One region of the Kitasatospora sp. NPDC008115 genome, then DNA from elsewhere that is predicted to be linked to it. Evidence: riboswitches for the same ligand, from Rfam matches in the RefSeq annotation. Region 1 holds a riboswitch; each other region holds the start of a gene.
The links. A riboswitch is a leader RNA that binds a small molecule or an ion and turns the genes downstream of it on or off. The one in region 1 is predicted to bind cobalamin.

Region 2: another riboswitch for cobalamin. It lies ahead of metE (5-methyltetrahydropteroyltriglutamate--homocysteine S-methyltransferase); the one in region 1 lies ahead of ACFZBX_RS29540 (cobalamin biosynthesis protein).
Region 3: another riboswitch for cobalamin. It lies ahead of ACFZBX_RS17440 (ribonucleoside-diphosphate reductase subunit alpha); the one in region 1 lies ahead of ACFZBX_RS29540 (cobalamin biosynthesis protein).

Annotation. Positions count from the first base shown of each region.
Region 1 is NZ_JBIBHU010000028.1:48,629-58,648, forward strand. Features, by position in the region: gene ACFZBX_RS29530 (putative cobaltochelatase) at 1-80, opposite strand, end outside; gene ACFZBX_RS29535 (cobyric acid synthase) at 73-1,614, opposite strand; gene ACFZBX_RS29540 (cobalamin biosynthesis protein) at 1,611-2,597, opposite strand; cobalamin riboswitch at 2,631-2,843, opposite strand; gene ACFZBX_RS29545 (alpha/beta hydrolase family protein) at 3,011-4,126, shown strand; gene ACFZBX_RS29550 (hypothetical protein) at 4,506-5,831, shown strand; gene ACFZBX_RS29555 (CDP-alcohol phosphatidyltransferase family protein) at 5,910-6,788, opposite strand; gene ACFZBX_RS29560 (phosphatidylserine decarboxylase) at 6,775-7,467, opposite strand; gene ACFZBX_RS29565 (acyl-CoA dehydrogenase family protein) at 7,936-9,138, opposite strand; gene ACFZBX_RS29570 (MaoC family dehydratase) at 9,290-9,793, opposite strand; gene ACFZBX_RS29575 (HpcH/HpaI aldolase/citrate lyase family protein) at 9,824-10,020, opposite strand, start outside.
Region 2 is NZ_JBIBHU010000015.1:83,047-93,066, reverse strand. Features, by position in the region: gene ACFZBX_RS20210 (BTAD domain-containing putative transcriptional regulator) at 1-1,658, shown strand, start outside; gene ACFZBX_RS20205 (arsenate reductase ArsC) at 1,687-2,097, opposite strand; gene ACFZBX_RS20200 (ArsR/SmtB family transcription factor) at 2,155-2,460, shown strand; gene arsB (ACR3 family arsenite efflux transporter) at 2,460-3,551, shown strand; gene ACFZBX_RS20190 (GNAT family N-acetyltransferase) at 3,577-4,050, opposite strand; gene ACFZBX_RS20185 (ArsR/SmtB family transcription factor) at 4,104-4,457, opposite strand; gene ACFZBX_RS20180 (FAD-dependent oxidoreductase) at 4,581-5,957, shown strand; gene ACFZBX_RS20175 (nitroreductase family deazaflavin-dependent oxidoreductase) at 6,060-6,518, shown strand; cobalamin riboswitch at 6,706-6,873, shown strand; gene metE (5-methyltetrahydropteroyltriglutamate--homocysteine S-methyltransferase) at 7,043-9,349, shown strand; gene ACFZBX_RS20165 (aminoglycoside adenylyltransferase family protein) at 9,435-10,020, shown strand, end outside.
Region 3 is NZ_JBIBHU010000012.1:140,299-150,318, forward strand. Features, by position in the region: gene ACFZBX_RS17405 (multiprotein-bridging factor 1 family protein) at 1-408, shown strand, start outside; gene ACFZBX_RS17410 (alpha/beta hydrolase) at 405-1,211, opposite strand; gene ACFZBX_RS17415 (ATP-binding protein) at 1,495-1,881, opposite strand; gene ACFZBX_RS17420 (helix-turn-helix domain-containing protein) at 2,160-3,014, shown strand; gene ACFZBX_RS17425 (DUF397 domain-containing protein) at 3,044-3,253, shown strand; gene ACFZBX_RS17430 (DUF397 domain-containing protein) at 3,414-3,635, shown strand; gene ACFZBX_RS17435 (ribonucleotide-diphosphate reductase subunit beta) at 3,706-4,722, opposite strand; gene ACFZBX_RS17440 (ribonucleoside-diphosphate reductase subunit alpha) at 4,722-7,142, opposite strand; cobalamin riboswitch at 7,325-7,467, opposite strand; gene ACFZBX_RS17445 (hypothetical protein) at 7,624-8,712, shown strand; gene ACFZBX_RS17450 (glycosyltransferase family 2 protein) at 9,014-10,020, shown strand, end outside.

The DNA of each region.
Region 1 (10,020 bases):
GAGACGGCGTTCAGCAGCAGGCCGAGCCGCAGGTCGGCCATGCCGACGATCGCGGTGAACGGATAACGGACGTCACTCATGCATGCTCCCAGGGGCCCCGGGCGCCAGGAACGGCAGCGATCCGGCCGCCGGTACCCCGCCCTCGATCAGCTTCCACAACGCGTCGGTGTCCGCGTGCTCCTCGATCAGTTCGCCCAGCCGGTCCAGCCGGGCCTCCCGTGCGGCCGCGAACGAGGTGTCCGGCGCGGGGACGAACGCCCGGCCGGCGGCCGCCGCGACCTCCCGCAGCAGGGCGCGCCGGAAGCCGTCGTTCTCCAGCGCGCCGTGCCAGGTGGTTCCCCACACCTGGCCCGCCCGGCAGCCGTCCAGGCTGTGTCCATTGTCATCAGAGATGAACGCGTCGCCGCCCTCCACCGTGACGACGCCGTGGTGGATCTCGTAGCCCTCGACCCGCTCCCCGAACGCCTCGCCGACGGGCCGGCCGAGCACCTTCTCCGCGCCGAACCGCACCCGGGTCGGCAGCAGCCCGAGGCCGTCCACCGATCCCGCCTTCGACTCGACCTCGTCGACGATCGAGTGCGCCAGCATCTGGTAGCCGCCGCAGACGCCGAGCAGCGGCCGCCCGGCCGCCGCCCGCGCCTTGAGCACCGGTTCCAGGCCGCGTTCGCGCAGCCAGGCGAGGTCCGCGACGGTGGCCCGGGTGCCGGGCAGCACGACGAGGTCGGCGTCGGCCAACTCCTCCGGGCGGGTGGCCCAGCGGACCAGCACGCCGGGCTCCTGGGCGAGCGCGTCCAGGTCGGTGAAGTTGGACAGCCGGGGGAGGCGCAGCACCGCCACCCGCAGCACGTCCGCGCCGAGCGGGCCGCGCGCGGCGGTCCGGTCGACGACGGTGGACAGGTCGAGCGAGTCCTCGGCGTCCAGCCACAGGTCCGGCAGCATCGGCAGGGTGCCGAGCACCGGACGGCCGGTCAGCTCGCGCAGCATCTCCAGGCCGGGGGCGAGCAGCCGCGCGTCGCCGCGGAACTTGTTGACGAACCAGCCCGCCACGTGCCGCTGGTCCTCCGCCGACAGCAGCGCCAGCGTCCCGTACATCGCCGCGAAGACGCCGCCCCGGTCGATGTCGCCGACCACGACGACCGGCAGCCCGGCGGCGGTGGCCAGGCCCATGTTGGCGATGTCGCGGTCGCGCAGGTTGATCTCGGCGGGCGATCCCGCGCCCTCGCAGACCACCACGTCGAAGCGCCGGCGCAGGTCCGCCAGGCACTCCAGGGCGCGCTCCAGCAGCACCGGCTTGCGCTCGCGGTAGTCCAGCGCGCCGACCTCGGCGACCGGCCGGCCCAGCAGCACCACCTGGCTGCGACCGTCGGCTCCGGGCTTGAGCAGCACCGGGTTCATCGCCGCCTCCGGCTCCACCCGGGCCGCCTGTGCCTGCATCGCCTGCGCGCGGCCGATCTCGGCGCCGTCGGCGGTGACGAAGGAGTTCAGCGACATGTTCTGCGCCTTGAACGGCGCGACCGCGACACCCTGCCGGGCCAGCCAGCGGCAGATGCCCGCGGTGACCACGCTCTTGCCGGCGTCCGAGGTCGTCCCGGCGACCAGCAGCGCCTTGCTCATGCCCCACCCCTCCGATTCCTGATCAGCGCCGCCCGGAGCAGCAGGTGCCCGGCGACGGTCGTACCCAGGGCCAGCGCGCTCACCCGCCGGGAGAGCACACAGGCGCGTTCGATGTCGTCCACCCCGACCGGCCGCAGCTCCCCGCCCAGCACGGGACGGTGCTCCACCCTCGCGCCATACCGCAGCGTCCCGCCCAGGCGCACGCCCACCGCGCCCGCGAAGGCCGACTCGGCCTGACCGGCGTTCGGGCTGGGGTGCGCCGAGCCGTCGCGCCGCCAGACCCGCCAGGCGGTGCGCGGTTCGGGGGCGGCGGCGACCGTCAGCAGCGCGGTCAGCCGCGCGCCCGGCCAGCCCGCCAGGTCGTCCAGCCGCGCCGAGGCCCAGCCGAACCGGGCGTAGCGGGGGGAGCGGTGACCGACCATCGCGTCCAGGGTGTTCACCGCGCGGAACGCCAGCAGGCCGGGCGTGCCGGCGACGCCGCCCCAGACCAGGGCGTTGACCACGGCGTCGGCGGTGTTCTCGGCCACCGACTCGACGACCGCGCGGGCCAGCTGCCGCTCGTCCAGTGCGCTCGGGTCGCGCCCGCACAGGTGCGGCAGCCGCTCCCGGGCCGCCGTCAGATCGCCCGCCGTCAGCGAGCGGCCGATGGTGCGGGCCTCCCGGGTCAGCGAGGTGCCGCCGAGCACGGTCCAGGTCGCGGCGGCGGCGAGGGCGGCCCGGCCGAGCGGACGGCGGGCCAGCAGCCGGTCGGCGGCGAGCGCGCCGGCCGCGACGGTGCCCACGGCCAGGGCGGTGAAGGCGGTGCCGGCGGCCCGGTGGTCGCGCCACAGGAGGCGCTCCAGCCGGCCGGCGGCGGAGCCGAAGCCGGCCACCGGGTGGCCGCGGCGCGGGTCGGCGAACCGGGCGTCGGCCAGGTAGCCGGCGACGGCGCCGGCGCCGAAGGCGGCGGCCCGGCCCAGCGGGCGCACGGCAGGGCGCAGCATCGCGTGCGTGTCCTCACTCAGGGTCCGCGCCCTGGATCGACGAACCGGGGGCGAGAGTCTCCTGGCTTCCGGGTCGTACGCGCGATCCGGGCCTTCCAGCGGCTTCTGACGGCCCGCCGTGGCGTGTTCCGGTCGTGCTCCCCGGTGACAGTGGCGGGACCGCGCCGGACTCGCACCGGCTTCCTCTGCATGCCTCCGTATTGGCTGAAGGATCCCATCACGGGCCCGAACCGGGAGTCAACCGAGGTCGTGGAGGGTGTTGGTCACACGCCGGGCCACCCCGGCGGACCTGTGTGACTTTCCTCCCGGAACTACCCGGACGGCCGTGTCCTGCTGGCTTCCCCCCGCCCGCGCGAGTGGACTGAGGGGTGGGTCCAGACACCGGGCCGGACACCGAGCAGCGGGGAGCGAGTATGCGTTGGGGAATCGCGGCCACCGTGGCGGCCGCCGCCGTCGGCACCGGGGCCGCCGTCCTGGTGATCGGCCGCAGGGCGTCCGAGCGGATGGTCCGTCCGGCCGGGAGGGACCGCGCCCGGACCGGCCCGGTGCTGGTGCGCGGCCTCGGCGCCGGTCGGGCCACCTTCACCCGCACCGCGGTGAGCGAGCGCCCGGGCCGCTGGGCCGTCGAGTGGGGCGAGGACGGCCACGCGGTGGTCGAGGAGGTCCTGGAGCTCGACGAGAAGGACGTCACCCGGCGCCTGGTGCGCGCCGACCGCGGCACCCTCACCCCCGGTACCGAGGTCCGCTTCACCCCGCGCGTCCACCTCGGCGACCCGGCCCGGGCGCTCGGCCTGCCGTTCGCCGACACCGCCGTCGAGGGCGAGCTGGGCGCGATGCCCGCCTGGCGCCTGGACGGCAAGCGCGGCACCTGGGTGGTCCTGGTGCACGGCCCCGACGCCGACCGGGCGCAGACCCTGCCGGTCCTGCCGGAGCTGCAGCGCCTCGGCCTGCCCGCCCTGGCCGTCACCTACCGCGGCGACGCGGGCGCCCCGGCCTCCCCGGACGGCCTCGGCCACTTCGGCGAGGCGGAGTGGCGCGACGTCGAGGCGGCGGTGCGCACCGCCCTGGAGGCCGGCGCGGGCCGGGTCGTCCTCTACGGCTGGTCGCTCGGCGCCACGATGGCCCTGCACACCGCCGCCCGCTCGGACCTCGCCTCCTCGATCAGCAGCCTGGTCCTGGACTCGCCGGTGCTGGACTGGCCGGCCACCGCCCGCCGGGGCGCGGCCCGCTCCGGCTTCCGGGGCGCGGCCGCCGAACTCGGCGCGCTCGCCGCCCAGGGCCGCACCGGCGTGGATCTGGCCGACTTCGCCCGCCTCGCCGAGGGCACCGACCTGCGGGTGCCCACCCTGGTGCTGCACGGCCCCGACGACCCGGTGGCCCCGTTCGCCGCCGCCGAGCGCCTCGCCCACCGCCGCCCGGACGTCGTCAACCTCCAGGCCTTCCCCGGGGGTGACCACGCGGCTCTCTGGAACACCGCCCCGGACCGCTACGCCGAGACCCTGCGCCGCTGGCTCACCCCGTTCTGCTGACCCCCTCCCGCCCGGCACTCACCCCCGTCGCGTCCGGAACGCGCGGCACACCCGGTTCCACCTGGCATGGACCCGCCACAAAGATCAAGCCAGCCGGTTTGGCCTCTGTTGCCCGATCTTGTCGAGCCCCCGCGCCCTCCGCCCGCCCCGCGCGGACAACCGGATGTGACAGATGGCCGGTACAAGGGGAAGACTGCTCGACGTGACGTCTCGGAATCCGCGCGACCGTGATGCCCCGCTCCCGCCGACGATCGGTACCGGTGCGACGGTGACCCGTCTCCCCGGAACGGCCCACCGCCCCGCCGGCGCCAGGCCGGGGGCCCCGGGCGTACCCCGCCGACGAGGCCCCGCCCCCGCACCCGGCCGTGGCCGGGTCCCCGTGCCGGAGGGCTTCCCGGCCCCCGCCGAACTCGCCCCGCTGGCCCGCCGCATGCTGGTCGACGCCGTCCGGATCGCCCGCTGGGCCGGCGATCTCGACGAGGTCGACAAGCGCGGCGAGCTGCTCCCCGACGACGCCCGCGCCGCCGGCCGCGCCCTCGCCATGACGGTGGGCGCCGCCGCCAAGGCGTGGGGCCAGGCCCTGCTGGTCGGCCTGGTCGAGGCCCGGGACGGCGGTGCCGGCCCCGGCTGGCGCCTGCACGCCTGGGAGCACGACGACGAGGCGGTGGTCCGCGGCTGGTCGGCCCTGTTCGACGCCTGGACGCTGCTCGCCCCGGTGCCGCCCGCCGCCCTGCGCGGCGTCTTCGCGGTGCTCGCCGGGCAGGCCGTCGACCAGGCGCCGCAGCTGCTCTCCTTCCTCCACCTGGTGGACGGCCCGGTGGCCGACGTCGAGCTGCTGGAGCTGCTCAGGCGCGGCCTGGACGAGCGCCGGGTCGGCGGCGGCGAGGGTGCCTTCGGCCTCTCGCCCGTCCCGCACGCGGCCTCCGCCGTCTCCGCCGTCCGCGGCACCTGCCGCGAGCCGCAGATCGACACCCCGGCCGCGCCCGCCGACGTCGCCGCCGTCCTGGACTGGATGCTGGACGGCCTGGCCGCCGTCGGCGCGCTGGCCCGCCGGGACAACGCGGCCGAGCTCTCCCCGCTCGGGCACTGGGCGGTGCGGGCCAAGCTGGAGGAGATCTGCACCGTCGCGCAGACCGCCGCCGGCCACATCGAGCAGAGCGCCCTGGAGCTGCTCAGCGCCTGCGCCGACTACTCGCCCGGACCGGCCCGCGCCGAGTACCGGGCCTGGCTGGCCGCCCGCCCGGCCGACCGGGCGGTGGCCGAGCTGCTGGAGGCCGCGCAGGGCGAGGACGCGCTGGTGCGCGGCCTGGCCTTCGAGGCGCTGCGGGTGGCCGGCGTGACCGCCGAGCAGGCCGTCCGGGCCGTCGTCGACGAGGCGGTGCTGCGCCCCTACGCGCTGCTCTGGCTGGCCGAGCGCTCGGACGAGGGGGTCTCCCCGGCCGATGTGCTGGGCGCGGAGGACGCCGCCTGGCTCTGGGTGGACACCGCCGCGGCCGTGCTCGACCACGGTGAAACGGAACTGCTCGTCGGCCACGTCGAGGGCGCCTCGGCCGGCGACCCGGTGCGGCTGTTCGCCCGGGCCCGGCAGTCCGGGCACCCGCGGGCGGCCTCGGTGCTGACCGCCGTCTCCGGCGTCCACCCGGACCCGGGCGTGGCCCGCGCGGCCCGCCGCTCGGCCTTCAGCGTCCACCGCGGCGGCGCGTAGCCGCCCGCGCGCACCGCATGCGGAAGGGCCCGGCTCCCCGAGGGGAACCGGGCCCTTCCGCATGCCCGAGGAGGGACGTCAGCCGATCCGCGACTCCGCGCGGCGCGCCCGGACGTCGCCGACCTTCTGCCCCACCTTGCGGCGGATGACCAGCAGCGGCGCCATCGCGGCGAGCGCGATCTGCGCGAACGCGCCGATGTGCAGCAGGTTGTCGCCGCCCGGCAGACCGGTCGCCCAGGCCGCCAGGCAGCCGATCGAGACGACGATCCAGCAGAGCGTCGCGGTGGCCAGCAGACCCTGCGGCTTCGGGTACTCGATCCGGCTGACCATGAGGTACGCCGCGCCGAAGATGGCGAGCAGACCGGGCAGGAACGGCGGGTCGAGCAGCACGATGGCGATCACCGTCATGGCGCCCATCGGGCAGGGCATGCCCTGGAACACCCCCGGCCGCATCTTCACGGCGGAGAAGCGGGCGAGCCGCAGCACCACCGCCAGCAGCACGGTCAGCGCGATCAGCGCGGAGAGCCGGCTGTTGGAGCCGGGCGAGACCATGCCCCAGACCGCGACGAAGTAGGCCGGCGCGATGCCGAAGCTGATCAGGTCGGCCAGGTTGTCGAGCTCGGCCCCGAGCGCGGAGGAGCGCAGCTTGCGCGCCACCAGCCCGTCGAACAGGTCGCACATCGAGCCGATCAGCAGCAGCGTGACCGCGGTGGCGGCGCTGTGCTTGTCCGGCGCGGCGTCCGGGTTGGTGATGTGCGGGACCAGCACCCCGGTGGTGATCGAGTAGATCGCCAGGAAGCCGCAGACGGCGTTCCCCAGGGTCAGGAAGTCGGCGGTGGACAGGTGCTGCGGCGAGCGCGGCGCGCGCAGCTCGCGGTCGCGGGCCCAGCGGCGGCGGCGCAGGGCCGTCTCCTCGTCGTCCAGGCCGACGATCGTCTCAGGATCAGTCACGGTCAAGGCGTGTCACCCCGGCGGTGGTCTTCTGGCCGACCTCGACGCCGACCTCGACGCCGGCCGGCAGGTAGGTGTCGACCCGGGACCCGAACCGGATCAGACCGATCCGCTCGCCCTGCTCGACCTTGGTACCGGCGTCCACGTACGGCACGATCCGGCGCGCCACGGCGCCCGCGATCTGCACCATCTCGATGTCGCCGAGCTCGGTGTCGAAGTGCCAGACGACCCGCTCGTTCTGGTCGCTGTCCTTGTTGAACGCGGGCACGAAGCCACCGGGCACGTGCTCGACGGAGGTCACGGTGCCGGGCAGCGGGGCCCGGTTCACGTGGACGTTGAGCGGGCTCATGAAGATCGCCACGCGGGTCCGGCCGTCCGGCCACGCGTCGATGCTCTGGACCACGCCGTCGGCGGGGGAGATCACTCTGCCCGTGCCGATCTCACGCTCGGGGTCGCGGAAGAACCACAGCATGCCGGCGCCGAGCGCACAGGCGGGTACCGCCGCCAGGGCCCACGCGCCACTGCGCCGGGTGAGGGCGGTGGTCACGGCGGCCGTGGCGAGGGTGGGGACGAACCAGGGGGTGGCTCCGCGCGCGATGGACACGCGGGGCCGACGACCGGCCGTCGTGGCTGCGAGGGCGTCGCGGTCCGTGACGGAGGTGTGAGGGGACGGGCTGATGGGCATCGAAGACCTTTGTCGCGGGGGATCATGGCCGCTGGACGGGGGCCACCGCGGGATCGGGTAATAGAGGGACGTCTGCTGTCCCGGTGGATGCTATCGGGAGCAGACGGTGGGTGGGCAACCCGCCTGCTCGTCATGTGACCTGGCGGAGGCGCAGCCGCGCCCCTTCCCTACGACCGTAGCTCGCCCCGCTCCGGTTCCCAAGGGACCGGGCGAAGCTGGTGACTCATGTCTCAACCGTGCCCGGGCGGCCGGTGCGCGGCTGCCCGTCGGGGAGCCGGGAAGGGCCGCCGGGGAGCGGCCCGGGGTACGCCGAAGCGGCCGCAGGGCGTGTGGCGGCAGCCGTACGCCCTGCGGCCGCCCGGGCGGGCCGTGCCGGACCCGGGGCGGACCAGGCCACCGGGCGGGGGCACGGCGCGGTGCCGGGACGGGCCCGCACGCCCGTCGACCGGCGGCTCGCGAGGCCGCGGATCACTCCGCGATGCGGTACTCCTCCAGCAGCCGGCGCCCGACGATCATCTTCTGGATCTCCGCAGTACCTTCACCGATCAGCAGCATCGGGGCCTCCCGGTAGAGCCGCTCGATCTCGTACTCCTTGGAGAAGCCGTAGCCGCCGTGGATCCGGAAGGAGTCCTCGACGACCTCCTTGCAGTACTCGGAGGCGAGGTACTTGGCCATGCCCGCTTCGAGGTCGTTGCGCTCGCCGCCGTCCTTCCTGCGGGCGGCCATCACCATCATCTGGTGGGCGGCCTCGACCTTGGTGGCCATCTCGGCGAGCTTGAACTGGATGGCCTGGTGCTCGGCGATCCGCTTGCCGAAGGTGGTGCGCTGCTGGGCGTAGGCGACGCCCAGCTCGAAGGCGCGCCGGGCGACGCCGCAGCCGCGCGCGGCCACGTTGACCCGGCCGACCTCGACGCCGTCCATCATCTGGTAGAAGCCGCGGCCGGGGACGCCGCCGAGGATCCGGTCGGCCGGGACGCGGACGTCCTGGAGGACCAGCTCGGTGGTGTCGACGCCCTTGTAGCCCATCTTCTCGATCTTGCCGGGCACGGTGAGGCCCGGGACGGTCGGGTTCGGCCCGAAGCCCGGCGTCTTCTCGATCAGGAAGGTGGTCATGTTCCTGTAGGGGGTGGAGCCGCCCTCGTCGGTCTTGCACAGCACCGCGACCAGGGTGGAGGTGCCGCCGTTGGTCAGCCACATCTTCTGGCCGTTGAGGACGTAGAACTCCCCGTCCTTGACGCCCTTGGTGCTGATCGCGGCGACGTCGGAGCCCAGGCCCGGCTCGGACATCGAGAAGGCGCCGCGGATCTCGCCGGCGGCCATCCTCGGCAGGAAGTACTCCTTCTGCTCCCGGGTGCCGTGCGCGTTGATCATGTGCGCCACGATGAAGTGGGTGTTGACGATGCCGGAGACGGACATCCAGCCGCGGGCGATCTCCTCCACCACCAGGGCGTAGGTGAGCAGCGACTCGCCGAGGCCGCCGTACTCCTCGGGGATGGTCAGGCCGAAGAGGCCGAGCTGCTTCATGCCCTCGACGATCGCGGCCGGGTACTCGTCCTTGTGCTCCAGCTCGGTCGCGACCGGGATGATCTCCTTGTCGACGAACTCGCGCACGGTGGCGAGGATGTCCCGCTGGATCTCGGTGAGGCCGTCGGTCTGTGCGAGGCGTCCCATCGTGCGGCTCCTGTCATGCCTGAGGGAAAAGAGGAGTGTGGGGGGCGGGGGCTCCGCGGGCGTGGCTTCCGCGGAGCCCCCGTGGACCGGGTCGGGCGCGGCCGATGACGGCGGCCGGCCCGTCCGGGGCTCTGGGGGGGAGGAGCCGGGCTCAGCCGAGCGGGGTCGGGCGGCCGGGCTGCTCGCCGCCGCGCGCCTCGGTGTACGTCGCGGTCGGCACCATCACCTTGCGGCGGAAGATGCAGACGACCGTGCCGTCCTGCTTGTAGCCCTTGGTCTCGACGTACACGATGCCGCGGTCGTCCTTGGACTTGGACGGCCACTTGTCGAGCACGGTGGTCTCGCCGTAGACCGTGTCGCCGTGGAAGGTCGGCGCGACGTGCCGCAGCGACTCGATCTCCAGGTTGGCGATCGCCTTGCCGGAGACGTCCGGGACGGACATGCCGAGTAGCAGCGAGTAGACGTAGTTGCCCACCACCACGTTCCGGCCGAAGTCGGTGGTCCGCTCGGCGTAGTTGGTGTCCAGGTGGAGCGGGTGGTGGTTCATGGTGAGGAGGCAGAAGAGGTGGTCGTCGTACTCGGTGACCGTCTTGCCGGGCCAGTGCTTGTAGACCGCGCCGACCTCGAACTCCTCGTAGGTGCGTCCGAACTGCATGTCTCAGTGGCTCCTTGGGGTCGGCGGTTCTCAGGCCTGCGGGGGCTCGAACTTGGAGGTGCGCTGCAGGCCGGCGGCGCGGCCCTTGCCGGAGACGACCAGCGCCATCTTGCGGCTGGCCTCGTCGATCATCTCGTCGCCGAGCATCGCCGAGCCCTTGAAGCCGCCGGCCTCGGAGGTGCACCAGTCGTAGGCGTCGAGGATCAGCTCGGCGTGGTCGTAGTCCT
Region 2 (10,020 bases), on a different contig from region 1:
TCCTACGGCTGCGCCGATTACTGGGAGAGGCGGCCGAGCGGGTCGAGACCACCGGATCCGGCTACCGGATCGGCCTGGACCCGCACACCGAACTGGACGCCACCATCTTCACCGCGAAGGGCGAGTCCGCCCGCGGCGCCGCCCGGCGCGAGGACTGGCAGACCGTCTCCCGCTCGGCCGCCGCCGCCCTGGAACTGTGGCGCGGAGTGCCGCTGTCCGACGTGCCGTCGGATCCGCTGCACCGCGACGAGGTACCGGGCTGGCTGGAGGCCCGCATCGAGCTCACCGAGCTCGCGGCCCACGCCGACCTGCGGCTCGGCCGCACCGCCGAGGCGATCCGGGGACTGCGCCGGCTCGGCGCGGAGGAACCGCACCGGGAGGGCGTGCACGCCCTGCTGATCGAGGCCCTGGCCGCCGCCGGGCGGCGCGCCGAGGCACTGGCGGTCTACCGCCGGGTGCGCGCCGCGCTCGCCGCCGATCTCGGCATCGAACCCGGCCCGCAGATCGCCGCCGTGCACCAGCGGGTACTCGGAGCGGGCGGCGCCGAGCCCCCTCGGGGCCCACGCCGAGGGCCCGCCCCCGCGGAACCGGCTCGCCGTTCCCCGGCCGGCCCGGCGCCGGTCACCGTGCTGCGCCAACTCCCCGCCGACCTGGCGACCTTCACCGGACGCGGCGCCGAACTCGCGGCCCTGCTGGACGCGGCCACCGGACCCGCCGGTTCCCCCGCCACCGTCCAGGTCACCGTGATCGAGGGGATGGCCGGCGTCGGCAAGACCAGGCTCGCCGTCCGCGCGGCCCACGAACTCGCCCGCGCCGGCCGGTTCAGCCAGCTCCAGCTCTACGTCAACCTGCGCGGCTTCTCCCGGGACCACCGCCCCCTCGACCCGTCCGACGTGCTGGAGGGACTGCTGCGCGCCCTCGGCGTGGACGAGTCCCGGGTCCCGGCCGGACTGGACGCCCGCGCCGCCCTGTTCCGCGACCGCCTGCACGGCCGCGAGGCACTGCTGCTGCTCGACAACGCCGCCGGCGAACCACAGGTCCGGCCGCTCGTGCCGGCCGGGCCGGGCTGCCTGGTCCTGGTCACCAGCCGCCGCCGGCTGGCCGGCCTGGACGGCGCGAGCGCCCTGCCGCTCGATCCGCTCAGCCCGCCGGAGGCCGTCTCCCTGCTGGCCGCCACCGTCGGCGCCGACCGGGTCGCCGCCGCCGAGGACGCCGCGGAACGCATCACCCGCCTCTGCGGCCGCCTCCCGCTCGCCCTCGCCCTCGCCGCCTCCCGGCTGCGCGCCCGCCCCGCCTGGGGCCTGCCCGACCTGGCCGACCATCTCGAACACGGCGGCATCCGCGCCCTCGTGGCGGGCGACCGCTCGCTGCACACGGCCTTCGACCACTCCTACCGGGGCCTGCCGGAACCGGCCCGGCGGTTCCTCCGGCTGCTCGCCGTCCACCCGGGCCGCGACTACACCGCGCACTCCACCGCCGAACTCGCCGCCCTCCCGCCGGCCTGCGCGCGCGAGGCACTGGAGTCGCTGGTCGACGAGAACCTGCTGATCCAGGACCGTCCCGAGCACTACCGGCTGCACGACCTGCTGCACGCCTTCGCCGTCGAGACCGCCGCGGCGCACCCGGGAGCGGAGGAACCCGCGGCGGGGCGTGTCTGATCCGACGCCGCCCCCGGGGTCGCCGGGCTCAGTGGATGCCGAGCTCGGCGAGCAGGTCGCGCACCAGGCGTTCGATCTCGTCGCGGATCGGGCGGACGGCCTCGACGCCCTGGCCGGCCGGGTCGTCGAGCGTCCAGTCGCGGTAGTGCTTGCCGGGGAAGTAGGGGCAGGCGTCGCCGCAGCCCATGGTGATGACGTAGTCGGAGGACCGGACGGCATCAAGGGTGAGGATCTTCGGGCGCTGGTCGGAGATGTCGATGCCGGCCTCGGCCATGGCGGCGACGGCGGCCGGGTTGACCTCGCGGCCGGGGGCGGAGCCGGCGGAGCGGACCTCGACGCGGTCCCCTGCGAGGTGGGCGAGGAAGCCCGCGGCCATCTGGGAGCGGCCGGCGTTGTGGACGCAGACGAAGAGGACGGAGGCGAGCGGCGCGGTGGTCATCGGTGGGCGGGTCCTTCGTTCCGGTGGCGGCCTCGACCGGTGTGACATTATCAGTCCATGCTGATGTCAGTCGACGCTGAACTGTTGCGGGTGCTGGCCGACCCGCTCAGGCTCCGGATCGTGACCCTGCTCGCCCGCGAGACCCTGTGCACCACCCACCTGGTGGAGGAGACCGGCGCGCGCCAGACGAACCTGTCCAACCACCTGAAGGTGCTGCGCGAGGCCGGGGTGGTGGACACCGAGCCGTGCGGCCGGTTCACGTACTACCGGCTGCGGCCGGAGGTCCTGGAGAGCCTGTCGGGCGGGTTCGCCGCCCTCGCCGCCACCGCCCGCGCCAACGCCGACACGAAGAGGTCCTGCTAGTGGCCGCCGCCGCGCCCGCCCCCGCTCCGGAGGCGGCCGAGCAGTCCTCGGTCGCCGCCAAGCTGTCCACCCTCGACCGCTTCCTCGCGGTGTGGATCCTGGCCGCGATGGCGGTCGGCCTCGGGCTCGGCCGGCTGATCCCCGGCCTGAACGGCGCGCTGGCGAGGGTCGAGATCGGCGGGATCTCCCTGCCGATCGCGCTCGGCCTGCTGGTGATGATGTACCCGGTGCTGGCGAAGGTCCGCTACGACCGGCTCGACGCCGTCACCGGCGACCGCAGGCTGATGGCCTCCTCGCTGGTGGTCAACTGGATCGTCGGCCCGGCCGTGATGTTCGCCCTCGCCTGGATCTTCCTTCCGGACCTGCCCGAGTACCGCACCGGGCTGATCATCGTCGGGCTGGCGCGCTGCATCGCCATGGTCGTCATCTGGAACGACCTCGCCTGCGGCGACCGGGAGGCCGCCGCCGTCCTGGTGGCCCTGAACTCGGTGTTCCAGGTGCTCGCGTTCGGCCTGCTCGGCTGGTTCTACCTGGACCTGCTGCCCGGCCGGCTCGGCCTCGGCGACGGACAGCACCTGGACGTCTCCCTGGGGCGGATCGCGCTGAACGTCGTCGTCTTCCTCGGCGTCCCACTGCTGGCGGGCTTCCTCACCCGCCGCCTCGGCGAGAAGAGGTTGGGCCGGGAGCGCTACGAGCGGAACCTCCTGCCGAGGATCGGCCCCTGGGCCCTGTACGGGCTGCTGTTCACGATCGTGATCCTTTTCGCCCTCCAGGGGAGGACCATCACCTCCCGGCCGCTGGACGTCGCGCGGATCGCCCTGCCGCTGCTCGCCTACTTCGCGATCATGTGGTTCGGCACCTTCGCCCTCGGCAAGGCCATCGGACTCGCCTACGACCGCACCGCCACTCTGGCCTTCACCGCCGCGGGCAACAACTTCGAACTCGCCATCGCGGTCGCCATCGGGACGTTCGGGGTCACCTCCGGCCAGGCCCTGTCGGGCGTCGTCGGCCCGCTCATCGAGGTGCCGGTGCTGGTCGTCCTGGTCTACGTCTCCCTCGCCTGGCGAGGGAGGTTCCGGCCCGCGCCCTGACCCGTACGCCCGGACGCGTCGCGGCTCAGCCGGCGACGCGGCTGCGGCGCTCGATCAGAACCGTGTCGCGCCACACGCCGTGGTGGCGGGCGACGCGCTCGCGGGTGCCGATGACGCGGAACCCGGCGCGGGCGTGCAGCGCGAGGCTGGCGGCGTTCTCGGGGAAGACCGAGGACTGGATCGTCCAGATCCCGGCCCCCTCGGTGGAGGCCACCAGCGCCCCCAGCAGCCGGCCGGCGACGCCCCTGCCACGGGCGCCGGGGTGGACGTAGACGGAGTGCTCGACCACCCCGGCGTAGGCCGGCCGGGCCGAGACCGCGCTCACCGCGGCCCAGCCCAGCACCCGGCCGTCCGTGCCGAGCGCGACGTAGCGGTGCTCCGGCAGCCGTGCGGCGTCGAAGACCTCCCAGGTGGGCGCGGTGGTCTCGAAGGTGGCGTTGCCCTCCTCGATACCGGCCCGGTAGACGGCCAGGACCTGCCCGGCGTGCTCGGGCACCATCGGGACGACGGCGGTCGCGGTGCGCGGCACGGGGACTTCCCTCGGCTCCCGGGTCAGCGGCTGAGGTCGAGCAGGGCGGCCATGCCGGCCACCACGGACGGCTCGACCCGGTAGTACACCCAGGTGCCGCGCCGCTCGGAGGCCAGCAGGCCGGCCTCGCGCAGCTTCTTCAGGTGGTGCGAGACGGTCGGCTGCGAGACGCCGACGTCCTGGATGTCGCAGACGCACGCCTCCCCGCCCTCGTGCGAGGCGACCTTGGAGAACAGCCGCAGCCGCACCGGGTCCGACAGGGCCTTGAACATCGCCGCCATCCTCACCGAGTCCGCCTCGGACAGTTCCGCCGAGGTCAGCGGCGGGCAGCACGGCGCGACGTCGGGCTCAAGGACCGGCAACTCCAGATTCGACATCTGTCTATGTTGACACTTGTCGAATCCGAGTGGCAAGGTCGATACCGCCAATACATCGACGTTTGTCGAATCAGGCGGGTCGGAGAAGTCCGCACCCGCGCACCTCGTAGGGGAGAAGCCGCCATGAACCCCGGCACCGACCTGCCCGTCCTCGTCATCGGCGCGGGCCCGATCGGCCTGGCCGCCGCCGCCCACCTCACCGACCGCGGTCTCGACGCCCTGGTCCTCGAAGCCGGGCCCGCCGCCGCCACCTCGGTGCGCGAGTGGGGGCACGTGCGGCTCTTCTCCACCTGGGCCGAACTCGTCGACCCCGCCGCCGAGAAGCTCCTCGCCCCCACCGGCTGGACCCGCCCCGACCCCGCCGCCTACCCGGCCGGAGCCGACTGGGTCGGGCAGTACCTCCAGCCGCTGGCCGACGCGCTCGGCGACAAGGTCCGCTACGGCGCCCGCGTCACCGGCGTCGCCCGCGCGGGCCGCGACCGCGCCGTCGACTCCGGCCGCGAGGAGCAGCCGTTCACCGTCCACGTCCGGCACGCCGACGGCCGTGAGGAGCGGATCACCGCCGCCGCCGTCATCGACGCCTCCGGCACCTGGAACACCCCCGCCCCGGCCGGCTCCGACGGCCTGCCCGCCCTCGGCGAACACGCCCACGCCGACCGCGTCTCCTACCGCATCCCCGACCTCGGCGACCCCGCCGTCCGCGCCCGCTACGCCGGCAGGCGCACCGCCGTCGTCGGCTCCGGCGCCTCCGCCTTCACCGCCCTGGCCGCCCTCGCCGACCTCGCCGAGGCCGAACCCGGCACCCACGCCGTCTGGATCCTGCGCCGCGGCATCACCGGCTCCACCTTCGGCGGCGGCACCGCCGACCAGCTCCCCGCCCGCGGCGCCCTCGGCCTCGCCGCGAAGGCCGCGGTCGAGAACGGCCGCGCCACCGCGCTCACCGGCTTCCGCATCGCCGCCGTCGAACAGGAAGGAGGCAGGCTCACCCTCGTCTCCGAGGACGGCCACCGCGCCGAGGACCTCGACGAGGTCATCGTCCTCACCGGCCTGCGCCCGGACCTCACCTTCCTGTCCGAGCTGCGCCTCGGCCTCGACGAGCGCCTCCAGGCCCCCATCGCCCTGGCGCCGCTGATCGACCCCAATCAGCACTCCTGCGGCACCGTCTACCCGCACGGCGTCGCCGAGCTCTCCCACCCCGAGCAGGACGTCCACCTCGTCGGCATGAAGTCCTACGGCCGCGCGCCGACGTTCCTCGCCATGACCGGCTACGAGCAGGTCCGCTCCGTCGCCGCCCACCTCGCCGGCGACCACGACGCCGCCCGGCGCGTCGAACTCACCCTCCCCGAGACCGGCGTCTGCGGCGGTGCCGGGCTCTACGACCAGCCGGACACCCAGGACGCCGGCGGCTGCTGCGCCGCCCCCGCGGTCACGGCCGTCCCCGTGGTCATCGGCCTGACCGTCCCGGACCGGGAGGCCCCGGCCGCCGACGGCTGCTGCTGACCCGCGCGCCGGGGCCGGGGGCGGGAGTGGCGTCTCCCCTTCCCGCGAGGCCTGTGCTGGACTGGTCCGGCACAGTCCGTACGCGACAGCGGAGTGATGACGATGCCTCTTGAGGGCGAGTACGAGCCGAGTCCGGCGCAGTGGATCCGCGAACAGGTCGAGCTGTACGAGAGTTCGGGCGGCACCCGGGGCACCACGCTCCGGGACACCGGTCTGCCGGTCGTGATCGTCACGATGCGCGGCGCGAAGAGCGGAAGGATCCGCAAGATCCCGCTGATGCGGGTGGAGCACCAGGGGCGGTACGCGGCGGTGGCCTCGAAGGGCGGCTTCCCGAGCCACCCGGAGTGGTACTTCAACCTCAGGGCCGACCCGCGGGTGGACCTCCAGGACGGCCCCGAGCGGCAGGGCATGACGGCCCGTGAGCTCGCCGGGGAGGAGCGGGACCAGTGGTGGCGGCGCGCGGTCGCCGCGTATCCGCCGTACGCCGAGTACCAGGAGAAGGCCGGCCGCGTGATCCCGGTCTTCGTCCTCGAACCCGGGCACCCGGCCGGCCCGGCGTAGGTCCCCGGCCCACGGGCCGCCCCGCACGGCCGCTGCGGGGCGGCCTCGGTGTCTTCGCGCCGGGTCGGGCAGATCGGGCGATGTCTCAACATGCGGACAACTGGGCAATTCCCCGACCGGATACCGGGGGAATGGCCCTAGGCTGGCGGGTGCAGCTGGTTCACCCCGCCCGCCAGGCGGGGTGTCGTAAGAGGGAACCCGGTGACGCCTTGAATCGGCCAGTCCGGGACTGCCCCGCAGCGGTGAGCGGGAACGACCGCCGTCATACGCACTGGGCCCGGCCGGGTCTGGGAAGCGACGGCCAGTAGGTGTCCGCCCTTCAACAGGGCGGGTGCGCCCGCGAGTCCGAAGACCTGCCCGTTGCCCGTGCGCGACCGATCGCGCGCGGCTTTCCGGTGGCCTCGTGGGCGGGTCGGCGTGCATACCTGGCGGAGCCGTGCAGGCGTCCGTCCGGTTCGCCATCCCTTCGCGTCCTCGTCCCGTCACCGGGCACTTGAGGAGCAAGACTCGCGAAGGAGAGTCCCTTGACGACGAAGTCCGCCGCCGTGGCCACCGCGCACGGCTATCCCCGGCAGGGCCGGAACCGGGAACTCAAGAAGGCGGTCGAGGGCTACTGGAAGGGCGCGGTCACGGCGGAGGCGCTGCTGGCCACCGCCGCGGGCCTGCGCCGGGAGAACTGGGCGCGGCTCGCCGGTGCGGGCGTCCACGAGGTCCCCACCGGTGACTTCTCGCTCTACGACCACGTGCTCGACACCACCGTCGCCGTCGGCGCGATCCCGGCCCGCCACCGGGCCGCCGTCGAGGCCGACCCGCTGGACGGCTACTTCGCCATGGCGCGCGGCACCCAGGACGTCGAACCGCTGGAGATGACCAAGTGGTTCGACACCAACTACCACTACCTCGTCCCGGAGTTGGGCCCGGGCACCGCCTTCGCCGCGAACTCCGGCAAGGCCGTGGGCGAACTGGCCGAGGCGCTCGCCGCCGGTCACGACGCCCGGCCGGTGCTGGTCGGCCCGGTCACCTTCCTGCTGCTGGCCAAGCCCGCACCCGGCGTGGCCGGGGACTTCCGGCCGATCACGCTCCTGGACCGGCTGCTGCCCGTCTACGCCGAACTCCTCGCGGACCTGCACGCGGCCGGCGCCGAGTGGGCGCAACTGGACGAGCCCGCACTGGTCCAGGACCGCACCCCGGCCGAGCTGAACGCCGCCGCGCGCGCCTACCGCGACCTCGGCGCCCTCACCGACCGGCCCAAGCTGCTGGTCGCGAGCTACTTCGACCGCCTCGGCGAGGCGCTTCCGGTGCTGGCCAAGGCGCCTGTCGAGGGCCTGGCGCTGGACTTCACCGGACCGGCCGCCGCCAATCTCGACGACCTCGCGGCCGTCGGCGGGCTGCCCGGAAAGCGCCTGGTCGCGGGGGTCGTCGACGGCCGCAACATCTGGATCAACGACCTGGAGCGGTCGCTGGCGACCCTGGCCACCCTGCTCGGCCTGGCCGATCGGGTCGACGTGGCACCGTCCTGCTCGCTGCTGCACGTGCCCGTCGACGCCCGTGCCGAACGCGACATCGACCCGCAGATCCAGCGCTGGCTCGCCTTCGCCGAGCAGAAGGCCGAGGAGGTCGCCCTGCTCGCCCGCGGCCTGCGCGAGGGCACCGCGTCGATCGTCGCCGACCTGGCCGCGAACCGTGCGGACCTCGCCTCCCGGGCCAACTCGCCGATCACCCGCGACCCGGCGGTGCGCGCCCGCACCGCCGCCGTCACCGAGGCCGACACCCGCCGCCCCCAGGCCTACCCCGTGCGCGCCGAGGCGCAGCGCGCCCGGCTCGGCCTGCCGCTGCTGCCGACCACCACCATCGGGTCCTTCCCGCAGACCACCGAACTCCGGCTCGCCCGGGCCGATCTGAACGCGGGCCGGATCGGCGCCGACGCCTACCGCGAGCGGATGGAGGCGGAGGTGCGCGAGGTGATCGCGTACCAGGAGAAGGCCGGGCTCGACGTCCTGGTGCACGGCGAGCCCGAGCGCAACGACATGGTCCAGTACTTCGCCGAGCAGCTCACCGGCTACCTGGCCACCCGGCACGGCTGGGTCCAGTCCTACGGCACCCGGTACGTGCGGCCGCCCGTGCTGGCCGGCGACATCTCCCGCCCGCACCCGATGACCGTCGACTGGTTCCGGTACGCGCAGTCGTTGACGCACCGCCCGGTCAAGGGCATGCTCACCGGCCCGGTCACCATGCTCGCCTGGTCCTTCGTCCGCGACGACCAGCCGCTCGCCGACACCGCCCGCCAGGTGGCGCTCGCCCTGCGGGACGAGGTCGGCGACCTGGAGGCCGCCGGCGCCGCCGTCGTCCAGGTCGACGAGCCGGCCCTGCGCGAGACCCTGCCGCTGCGCGCCGCCGCCCGCCCCGGGTACCTGGCCTGGGCCACCGAGGCCTTCCGCCTCGCCACCTCCGGGGTGCGCGCCGACACCCAGGTGCACACCCACATGTGCTACGCCGAGTTCGGCGCCGTCATGACGGCCATCGACGACCTCGACGCGGACGTCATCTCCCTGGAGGCCGCCCGCTCCCGGATGGAGGTCGCCGGGGAGCTGGCCGAGGCCGGGTACCCGCGCGAGGTCGGCCCGGGCGTGTGGGACATCCACTCCCCGCGCGTGCCGAGTACCGACGAGGCCGTGGCGCTCCTGCGGGCCGGCCTGGCCGCGATCCCGGCCGAGCGCCTGTGGGTCAACCCCGACTGCGGGCTGAAGACCCGCGGTTGGACGGAGACCCGCGCCTCCCTGGCCGGCCTGGTCGCCGCCGCCCGCCGGCTGCGGGAGGAACTGGCCGGCTGATCCCGCCGGTGAAGGCCGCCGGGGCGGGCGCGGGCCATTTCCCGCGCCCGCCCCGGCGGTTCGCGCCACGGGGGACAATGCGGTGATGGACCAACTCGACCAGACCGTCGGACTCGTCCGCGACGTCCTGTCGCCGGACCTCCTCGGCACCTACCTCCACGGCTCCGCCGTGCTCGGCGGCCTCAGGGCGGCCAGCGACCTGGACGTCCTGGCCGTCACGCGGCGGACCCTGGACGACCGGAGCCGGCGGGCGCTCACCGAGGGCCTGTTGGAGATCTCCGGCCTCTCGCCGACCGTCCGGCCGGTGGAACTCACCGTCGTGGTCCTCTCCGAGGTCCGCCCTTGGCGGTTCCCGCCGACCGGGGACTTCCTGTTCGGCGAGTGGCTGCGCGACGAACTCCAGGACGGCGGCCCACCGCAGCCCGGTCCCATGCCGGACCTGGCCCTCGCGCTCACCGTGGTCCTGTCCGGCGACCACCCCCTCACCGGACCACCCCCCGGCCACCTCCTCGACCCCGTGCCCCGCACCGACCTCGTCCGCGCGAGCCTCCTCGGCCTCCCCGGACTCCTCGCCGACCTGGCCGACGACACCCGCAACGTCCTGCTGACCCTCGCCCGCATCTGGACGACCCTCGCCACGGGCGAGATCAGGTCCAAGGACACCGCCGCGG
Region 3 (10,020 bases), on a different contig from region 1:
GCCGCTCTCGACCAGGCAGACCCGGCGATCGGCCCCGCCACGTGCACCGGCCCGCTCGGCGACGGCTACACCAGGCAGCGGTTGATGATGCAGAGCGCGATCTGCTACCGCGAGGCCGGCCAGAGCGAACTGGCCGTCAGCCTCTTCCGCGAGTACCTCACCACCAAGGTGTTCGCGCCGCGCGACCGCGCGTTCTTCACCGCCCAGTACTCCGGCGCCCTGGTCGCTGCCGGCGAACCGGACGAGGCCGCTACCACGGCGTGCGAAGCCCTCGCCCTGGCCGCGGGCGCCCGATTCGGGCAAGCCCTCGCCGAACTCCACCGCACTGCCGACGTTCTCGCGCCGTACGCCCGGCGCCCGGCCGTACGGGAGTTCCGCCAGCGCCTCGGCGAGCTGACCGCCGCCTAACCGAGGAAGGCGCTCACGCGCTCGATGACCTCGCGTTGCCACGCCTGGGACTGCGGGTGCAGGTACTGCGGGTCGTCGTGGACGGCGAAGCCGTGCTGGGCGCCGTCCAGCTCCACCAGCTCCACCGGCCCTCCGAACATCGGCCGGTGCCGACGGGAGGACTCGATGGGTACGAAGGTGTCCGCGGTGCCGTGCACCATCAGCACCGGCGCCCGCACCCCGGCCAGGATCGCTGGGGTGTCCAGGTAGAAGACCTCGTTCAGTAGGGCCCGGTTCAGCTCGAACGGCGACTTCTCGGTGAAGCCCTGCTCCTCCAGCCGCACCGCCATGTCCCCGGACAGGTAGTCCCCAGACCAGCCCGGCCGGGAGGTGACGTACCGCTCCTTGTAGTCCAGCCGCGGGTTGAGCAGCACCAGCTTGTCGACGTCGTCGGGCCGGTGGGCGGCGTGCAGGGCTGCGGCCCCGCCGGAGAACGAGGTGGCGATCATGTGCACCGGGCCCGGGCGGCGCGTCTCCGCGCGCAGGTGGTCGCCGGCCGCGCGGATGTCGTTGGTCACCGAGGCGATCGTCAGCTCCGACTCCCGCCCGCCGCTGGCCCCGTGCGCCCGCAGGTCGAACCGCAGGCTGGTCACCCCCGCAGTGGCGAGACCGGCGGCCAGGCGGGTGAAGAAGCTGCCCTCCTCCCGGGTCGCGCCCGATCCGTGGACCAGCACCGCCATCCCGGCCGGCGTCTCCGCCGAGCAGACCGTGCCGAACAGCGCGGTACCGTCAAGGGACTGAAACGCCGTCTCGTGATCAACCATAAGCAGATGGTAGCCACCCGATGGGGGCATTGGGGCGGGACCGCTACAGGCCGACCGGCACTTCCAAGATCACGTCATGGCCCCTTTGGCACGTACCTTGGCTGGATCCCTTGAGCAGGCCGTACGAATAGGAGGCTCTCGTTCCTGGCCGGGGCCAAGAGTGGGGAGTATTCGAGCGGCTGAACCTCCTTTTGGTTCCCCGTACGGCTGCGGCCGTGCGGGGCACCGGCGCGTTTGTCTGGTTTCCGCCCCGCCCGGCGGGGGCCGCCGGGCGGGGCGGTGCTCAGGCGGCGGAGCGGTCGGGGGAGACGTGGCACCAGACGAACTTGCCGATGCCGTTGATGCGGGGGCAGCAGCCCCACTCGGTGGCCAGCTCGTGGACGAGGAGGAGGCCTCGGCCGGCCTCGTCGGAGTCGGAGGCGGCGCGGAGAGCGGGCTTCTCGCTGTCGGCGTCGTGCACCTCGATCCGGAGGATGCGGTTCGGGGCGAGGTGGAAGCGGATCAAGATCAGCCGGTCGCGCGGGGCGTGGGCGTGCTGGACGGCGTTGGTGACCAGCTCGCTGACCAGCAGCTCGCCGGAGGGGAGGAGGAGTTCGCCGGAGGGATGGGGGTGGAGGAAGGAGCGGAGCTCCTGACGGGCGATGCGGGGCGACTTGCGGTGCCGGGGCAGCCAGCAGGTCCGCTCGGTGGGGGTGGGGAGACGGTTTCAGGCATGGCGGAGCCACCTCCGGAGTGTGCGGGGTGAAGACGGCTGAAGAAGGCATGGGGATGCCCGGGTGGTGAGCCCGCCACGACTACTCCGTGTGGTGCAGCTCACTACGTCAAGTAGCATGCACCCGTGCTGATGCAATCTGCAAGCAGAACGTCTGCAACGATGCAGAAATCGCTACGCTGGATTGACGAATCATCACAAGGCAGACTGGGACTCGCCAGGGAGAGGACTTGCGCATGGCTGACGAACTGAGGCCGACGGTCCGTGCCCGCCGACTTGGATCGGAGCTTCGCCGTCTGCGTGAAGCTGTCGGCAAGGGAACTGACGACGCGGCGCAGGCCCTCGCCTGCTCTCGCGCAAAGATCAGCCGCATAGAGACCGGGGCGTCCGGTGTTCGCCGGCTGGACCTTGGGATTCTGCTGGATCTGTACGGGGTGGCAGGGAGAGAGCGCGAGGCTCTTGAGAAGCTGTCAAGGGAGAGCAAGAAGCGCGGTTGGTGGCACGATTACGGCGATACGATCCCGCTGGCCTATGCGGACTTCTTGGGGCTTGAAGGGGATGCCCGCTACATCCGCACCTGGCAATCCATGGTCGTGCCAGGCTTGTTGCAGACCGAGCACTATGCCCGTGCAGTACTGGAAGCCAATCCGGCTGCCGTCCGTCCGGAACGCATCGACCAGCTTGTCGAGATTCGGATGGAGCGGAAGGAAGTTCTCTCCCGGGCGGACCCGGCCAGATTCTGGGCGATCATCTGGGAGCCTGCGCTCAGGTGCCCTGTTGGAGGTAGGGGTGTCCAGCGAGCGCAGCTGGAGTACCTTGCAGAGGCTGCCCAGCTTCCGAACATCACCTTGCAGGTTGTTCCAATGGAGGTTGGCGCCACGGCTGGCGCGTGCGGAGCGTTTGTGATGTTTGGGTTCACCGACTCCCCGAATCCTGGGGCGGTCTTCCTGGAGACGCTGACGAGTAGCCACTACATGGAGCAGCAAGCGGAGCTGGACGGCTATGGCCTGGTCTTCGAGTACCTTCGCTCATCAGCCCTGAACCCTGCGAACTCGCTGGATATGATCTCCGCGATCGCGACGGAGATGTGAGCACGAGACCAAACAGAGGTGTGAGCGCAATGACCGTACCGGAAGTCGCTGTTCGGAATTGGTACAAGAGCAGTTACAGCGCTCAGGCGAACGATTGCGTGGAGGCTGGCCACCTCGCATCGGCTGGGATGGCTGTTCGTGACTCCAAGGATCCAGACGGACCTGTGCTGGTGTTCGCGGAGGACGCCTGGGCTTCGTTCGTGGCCGGGGTCAAGGGCGGGGAGTTCCCGAGCGGCTGAAGCAACGGAGGTGCCCCGCACGGCCAGGCCGTGCGGGGCACCTCCGCCTCTGGCTTCATTCGCAGGGATGCTCGTCGAAGGGTGCTCGCCCTGCCCGGCGTGATCGCCGGGCAGGGCGACAGGCGCGTTCGTCAAGCACATCGCGAAAGGAAGTGTGGCGATGAGTGGCATCCTCCAGAGCTCGGCCGCTGCCAGCCTGATCTGGCGAAAGTCCTCATACTCTGGCGCCCAGAGTGACTGTGTCGAGGTGGCTGTTGGGTTGTCCGGCGCAGTGCCGGTGAGGGATTCGAAGGATCCGGGCGGGCCGGCGTTGGTGTTTGCGGCTGAGGCTTGGGCGTCCTTCGTCGCCGGGGTCAAGGGTGGGGAGTTTCCGGGCGGCTGACATGACAGAGGTGCCCCGCCCGGCGTGAAGCCGGGCGGGGCACCTCTGCGTTCGTCCTCTGTCCTCTTGTTTAGAAGTCGTCGTCGAAGGAGACCGAGCCCTCCACGGCGACCTGGTACGCGGAGACCCGGCGCTCGAAGAAGTTGGTCAGCTCCTGGACGTTCTGCAGCTCCATGAAGCCGAACGGGTTCGTCGAGCCGTAGCGGATCGGGAGGCCGAGGCGGGCCAGGCGCTGGTCCGCCACGGCCTGGAGGTACTCCCGCATCGACTCGGTGTTCATGCCGGGGAGGCCGTCACCGCAGAGGTCCTGGGCGAACTGGAGCTCGGCCTCGACGGCCTCCTCCAGCATCTCCGTGACCTGCTTGGCCATCTCGTCGTCGAAGAGGTCGGGCTCCTCCTCGCGGACGGTGTCGACCACCGAGAACGCGAAGTCCATGTGCATGGACTCGTCGCGGAACACCCAGTTGGTGCCGGTCGCGAGACCGTGCAGCAGGCCCCGGCTGCGGAACCAGTACACGTACGCGAACGCGCCGTAGAAGAACAGGCCCTCGACGCACGCCGCGAAGCAGATTAGGTTGAGGAGGAACGCGCGGCGGTCCTCCTTGGTCTGCAGCGAGTCGATGTGGTCGACCGCGTTCATGTACTTGAAGCAGAACTGGGCCTTCTGGTGGATGGAGGGGATGTTCTCCACCGCCGCGAAGGCCGCGTTGCGGTCCTCCGGGTCCGGAAGGTAGGTGTCCAGCAGCGTCAGATAGAACTGGACGTGCACGGCCTCCTCGAACAGCTGGCGCGACAGGTACAGCCGCGCCTCCGGGGAGTTGATGTGCTTGTAGAGGCTCAGCACCACGTTGTTCGCGACGATCGAGTCACCGGTCGCGAAGAACGCGACCAGCCGGCCGATCATGTGCCGCTCGCCCTCGCTCAGCTTCGCCAGGTCGGCGACGTCCGAGTGCAGGTCCACCTCCTCCACCGTCCAGGTGTTCTTGATGGCGTCGCGGTACCGGTCGTAGAACGACGGGTAACGCATCGGGCGCAGCGTCAGCTCGAAGCCGGGGTCGAGCAGCATCTTGCGGTCTTCGGAGCTCATTACTGGCAGGCCTCGCAGGACTCGGGGTTCTCCAGGGAGCAGGCCAGCGCGGCCTCTTCCTCGGGGGTGAGGGTCGGGGTGCCGGCCGGGATCGTGTTGGCGGGCACCGGCGCGGCGGCGCGGGCGGTGCCCGACGCGGCCTGGGCGATCCGGGTGGCCGGGCGCGAGCGCAGGTAGTAGGTGGTCTTCAGACCGACCTTCCACGCGTAGGCGTACATCGAGCTGAGCTTGCCGATGGTCGGCGCGGCCATGAAGAGGTTCAGCGACTGGCTCTGGTCGATGTACGGCATGCGCGCGGCGGCCAGGTCGATCAGCGCGCGCTGCGGCAGCTCCCACGCCGTGCGGTACAGCGAGCGGACCTCGGCGGGCAGCCAGCCGAGCTCCTGCACCGAGCCGTTGGCGTCGCGCAGCGCGTCGCGGGTCTGCTGGTCCCAGACGCCCAGCTCCTTGAGGTCGCGCACCAGGTACGGGTTGACCTGGAGGAACTCGCCGCTCAGGGTCTCGCGCTTGAACAGGTTGGACACCTGCGGCTCGATGCACTCGTACACGCCGGCGATGGACGCGATGGTCGCGGTCGGGGCGATGGCGAGCAGCAGCGAGTTGCGCAGGCCGGTGACGGCGATCCGGGAACGCAGGGCGTCCCAGCGTCCGGCCCACTCGGGCGCGGCCGAGGGGAAGTGGTCGATGTGCAGCTCGCCGCGGGCGGCGCGGGTCTCGCCGTAGGCCTCGTGGCGGCCCAGCTGCTCGGCCAGGTCGGCGGAGCGCTCGTAGGCGGTGAGCATGATGCGCTCGGCGATCAGCGTGGACAGCCGCGCGGCCTCGGCGGAGTCGAAGTCGATCCGCAGCTGGAAGAAGACGTCCTGGAGGCCCATCACGCCGAGGCCCACCGGCCGCCAGCGCGAGTTGGAGGCGCCGGCCTCGGGGGTCGGGTAGAAGTTGATGTCCACGACGCGGTCGAGGAAGGTGACGGCCGTGCGCACGGTGGCGTCCAGGCGATCCCAGTCCATCGCGTTCAGCAGGTCGCCGGCCGACGCGCTAGGGGCGACGTGGGCGCCGAGGTTGACCGAGCCGAGGTTGCAGACGGCGGTCTCGGAGTCGTCGGTGACCTCCAGGATCTCCGTGCAGAGGTTGGAGGAGTGCACCGTGCGGCCGGGCAGCGCGGTCTGGTTGGCGGCGCGGTTGGAGGCGTCCTTGAAGGTCATCCAGCCGTTGCCGGTCTGCGCGAGGGTGCGCATCATCCGGGCGTAGAGGGTCTGCGCGGGGATGGTGCGCACGGCCTTGCCGGCCAGCTCGGCCTTGCGGTAGGCCTCGTCGAACTCCTCGCCCCACAGGTCGACCAGCTCGGGGACGTCGGCGGGGGAGAACAGCGACCAGTCGGCGTTGGCGTTGACCCGGCGCATGAACTCGTCCGGGATCCAGTGCGCCAGGTTGAGGTTGTGGGTGCGGCGCGCCTCCTCACCGGTGTTGTCGCGCAGCTCCAGGAACTCCTCGATGTCCGCGTGCCAGGTCTCCAGGTAGACGCAGGCCGCGCCCTTGCGGCGGCCGCCCTGGTTGACGGCGGCGACCGAGGAGTCGAGGGTGCGCAGGAACGGCACGATGCCGTTGGACTTGCCGTTGGTGCCGCGGATCAGCGAGCCGCGCGAGCGGATCCGGGAGTAGGACAGGCCGATGCCGCCGGCGTGCTTGGACAGCCGGGCGATCTGCGCGTAGCGGGAGTAGATCGAGTCCAGGTTGTCCAGCGGGGAGTCCAGCAGGTAGCAGCTGGACATCTGGGGGTGCCGGGTGCCGGAGTTGAAGAGGGTCGGCGAGGAGGTCAGGTACTCCAGCCGGCTCATCAGGCGGTAGAGCTCGGCGACCTCGGCGACCGACTGCTCGGTGTCGCCGACCGCCAGGCCACAGGCGACACGGAGCAGGAAGTACTGCGGGGTCTCGACGACCTTGCGGGTGATCGGGTGGCGCAGCAGGTACCGGGACTGCACGGTGCGCAGGCCGAAGTACTCGAAGCGGTCGTCGCCCTTCGGGTCGACCAGGGCGTCCAGGGCGGCGGTGTGCTTGGCGACGAAGTCGGCGGTGGTGTCGCCGATCAGGCCCTCGGCGTGGCCGACCGCGATCGAGGTGGAGAACGAGACCACGCCCTGGCTCGCCGCCTCGTCCACGATCTCCAGCGCGAGCAGGCGGGCCGCGAGCTTGGAGTACTGCGGGTCCTCGGCGATCATCGACGCGGCGGCGTCGACGGCCAGGCCGCGCAGCTCGGCGAAGTCCGAGCCGGCGTGGCGGCCGCGGAGCGCGGCGGCGGCGACATGGCCGGGGTCGACCTGGGGGAGGTCGGCGCTGCGGTCGGTCAGGAGGCGCAGGAGCGCACCGCCGGGGTCGGAGACCGTCGGGTCGGCGGGGGCGGAGCTGGAACCCTGGGCGGGCAGGGTGGCTGAGGCAGCGGTGGTCAAGGCGCTCTCTCCTGGCGGCGGTCGGCGGCGTGGCTCGGGGCACCGGACCGTTCGGGGCAGGGGAACTCGCCGCGCGGCCCGGAGGCGTCGCGCGCGTGTCGTCCCCGGCCCGCCCGCGAGGCCCGGATGGTGGTGCTGGTGCCATGGCCCCTGCGGGGAGGCGTCGGCACGCCGTCGGCAGGTACTCGGACTCGCGGAGCCCCTCGGGGAGGCGGCCGCACACCGCTGCGGGGCAGTCCCGGACTCGCACCGGGTTCCCCTGCGTCGACAGCAGGAGTGAGCATACATCTAGTGGTGCTCGCTCGATGCGACACCACATGTTGTGCAGCGTGGCGTGTTGCTCCGATGACCGGTGGTACCGGGGTGGGGCCGCGGGGGCCCGTGGAGGCGTCCGTTCTGAAACGGATTGGTCACCGGATCGGTCGCTCGTCGGGTGCATGCCCTACGATCTCGGCACATGAGCGAGGGAACGGGCGCTCCGGGGGAGTGGGCCAGTCGGGCCGTGCCGCCGGAGCAGGGTCAGCAGCCTGGCGCGCTGGGTCAGGTGCCGCAGCCGGGGCAGCCGCCGGTGCCGCCGCCCGGCGGGTTCGGGCCGCCTGCGACGCCGTACGTCCAGCCGGGGGCCGGGGTGCCGCCGCAGGGCCAGCCGCCGGTGGCGCCGCACGTGCCGTCCGGCGCGGTGCCGTACCCGCAGCCGGGGCCCCCGCCGGGACCTCAGCCTCCGCAGCCGCAGCCCGGGCCTCCGCAGCCGGCCCAGTTCGCCGCGTGGTCCCAGCAGCCGTCCACGCCCCCGCCCCTCTCCGCGAACGAGCCGGACTGGAACGCGATGGCGGACCGGCACGCCGACGAGTCGCGCCGCCGCAAGAAGCTGTGGATCGGCGTCGTGGTCGCGGCCGCCGTCCTGGTCGGCGGCGTCGTCGGGGCCGGCGTGTGGATCAACGGCCGGGACAAGGGCGACGACCCGAAGCCGACCGCGGGCCCGACCACGGCCGGCAGCCCGTCCGCCACGGCCACGCCCACCGAGCAGGCGCTGGCGGTCATCTCCGACGCCGCCACCGACAAGCTGCCGGTGGACGCGGCGACGCTGTTCCCGGACCAGACCCGGACCATCGACGGCAAGGTGTGGACCCGTCAGGTGACCGGTTCGACCGCCCCCTGCTCCAAGGCGACCACCGGCGGGCTCGGCCTCGCGCTCGGCGACGACACCTGCCGCTCGGTGGTCCGCGCGACGTACGTCAACGGCGAGAGCGCCGTCACGGTCGGCGTCGCCGTCTTCGACAACAAGGCGGGCGCGGACCGGGCGATCGGCCGGCACGCGGGCCTGATCCAGGGTCTGTCCGGCACCGGTGTCGCGATGTTCTGCGTCACCGACAAGTCGGGCTGCGCCGAGACGCACGCCTCGATCGGCCGCTTCGGCTACTTCACGGTGGCCGGCTCCCTGAAGCAGGGCACCGACCAGAGCGACCAGCTCGCCGCGGCCGCCGCCGGCCCGCTGGCGGAGCGCACCAAGGACGTCCTGCTGGCCCGCGGCAGCCGCACCGGCTGACCGCCGGCCGGGAGGGGACGGCCCGCGACGGGCGGCCCGGGGCGGTCGGATAGGATGACCGCCCTCGGGGGAGGGATCGCGCGATGTGCCCCCCCGCGGCCGCCCGGACGGGGAATCAGCGAGCAGGAGGTACCGCGCGGTGAGCGCTGCCGTCAATGCGACCAGCAGACGGCGCAGAGCGGCGGGCCGCAGACGCGGAACGGGCGAGCCCGTTCCGGCGATGCTGCTGCCGGCGCCGCCCACTTCGCAGGAGAAGTACAGCTACACCATCCGGCACCAGTGGGTGCTGACCCTCTGTTCGATGGTGAGCTTCGGGTGCCTGGTGGTCAGCCAGGCCGAGCTGTACTCGCTCGGGTCGTGGTTCTGGCTCTGCGTGCCGTTCCTGTTCTTCACGGTCGTCTACTACGTGGTGTCGCTGCGGGTGAACAGCTTCACCCCCAACTTCGACGTCAAGGAGCACCGCCGGCTGGTGCGGAAGTGGGACCCCGCCGAGTACCCGACGGTGGACGTGTTCCTGCCGGTCTGCGGCGAGCCGATCGAGGTGCTGCACAACACCTGGACGTACGTGCGGAAGATGGCCGAGCACTACCCGGGCCTGGTCATGCCGTACGTCCTGGACGACGCGGCGAGCCCGGAGGTCGAGGCGATGGCCGCGGACTTCGGGTTCCGGTACGGCGTGCGGGACAACCGCGGCTGGTTCAAGAAGGCCGGCAACCTGCACTACGGCTTCGGCCGCTCGGACGGCGAGTTCATCCTCATCCTGGACGCCGACTTCGCGCCCCGGCACGACCTGCTGCACGAGGTGCTGCCGTACCTCCAGCGGGACCCGAAGCTGGGCATCGTGCAGTCCCCGCAGTTCTTCCGGGTGCTGGACTCGCAGAACTGGGTCGAGCGCGGCGCCGGTGCCATCCAGGAGCTCTTCTACCGCTCGGTGCAGGTCGCCCGGCAGCGCAACGACGGCGCGATCTGCGTCGGCAGCTGCGCGGTCTACCGGCGGGCCGCACTGGTGGAGAACGGCGGCACCACGCTGATCGCCCACTCCGAGGACGTGCACACCGGCTTCGACCTGCGGGCGCTGGGCTGGGACCTGCAGTACGTCCCGGTGGCCCTGTCCACCGGCGTCTGCCCGGACAACGCCGCCGCGTTCCAGAACCAGCAGTACCGCTGGTGCATGGGCTCGATGTCGCTGATGACCAGCCGCAAGTTCTGGCACACCAAGCTCGACTTCACCACCCGGCTCTGCTACATCTCCGGGTTCCTCTACTACATCCACACCGCGCTGCTGACCTTCGCGCTGCCGATGCTGCC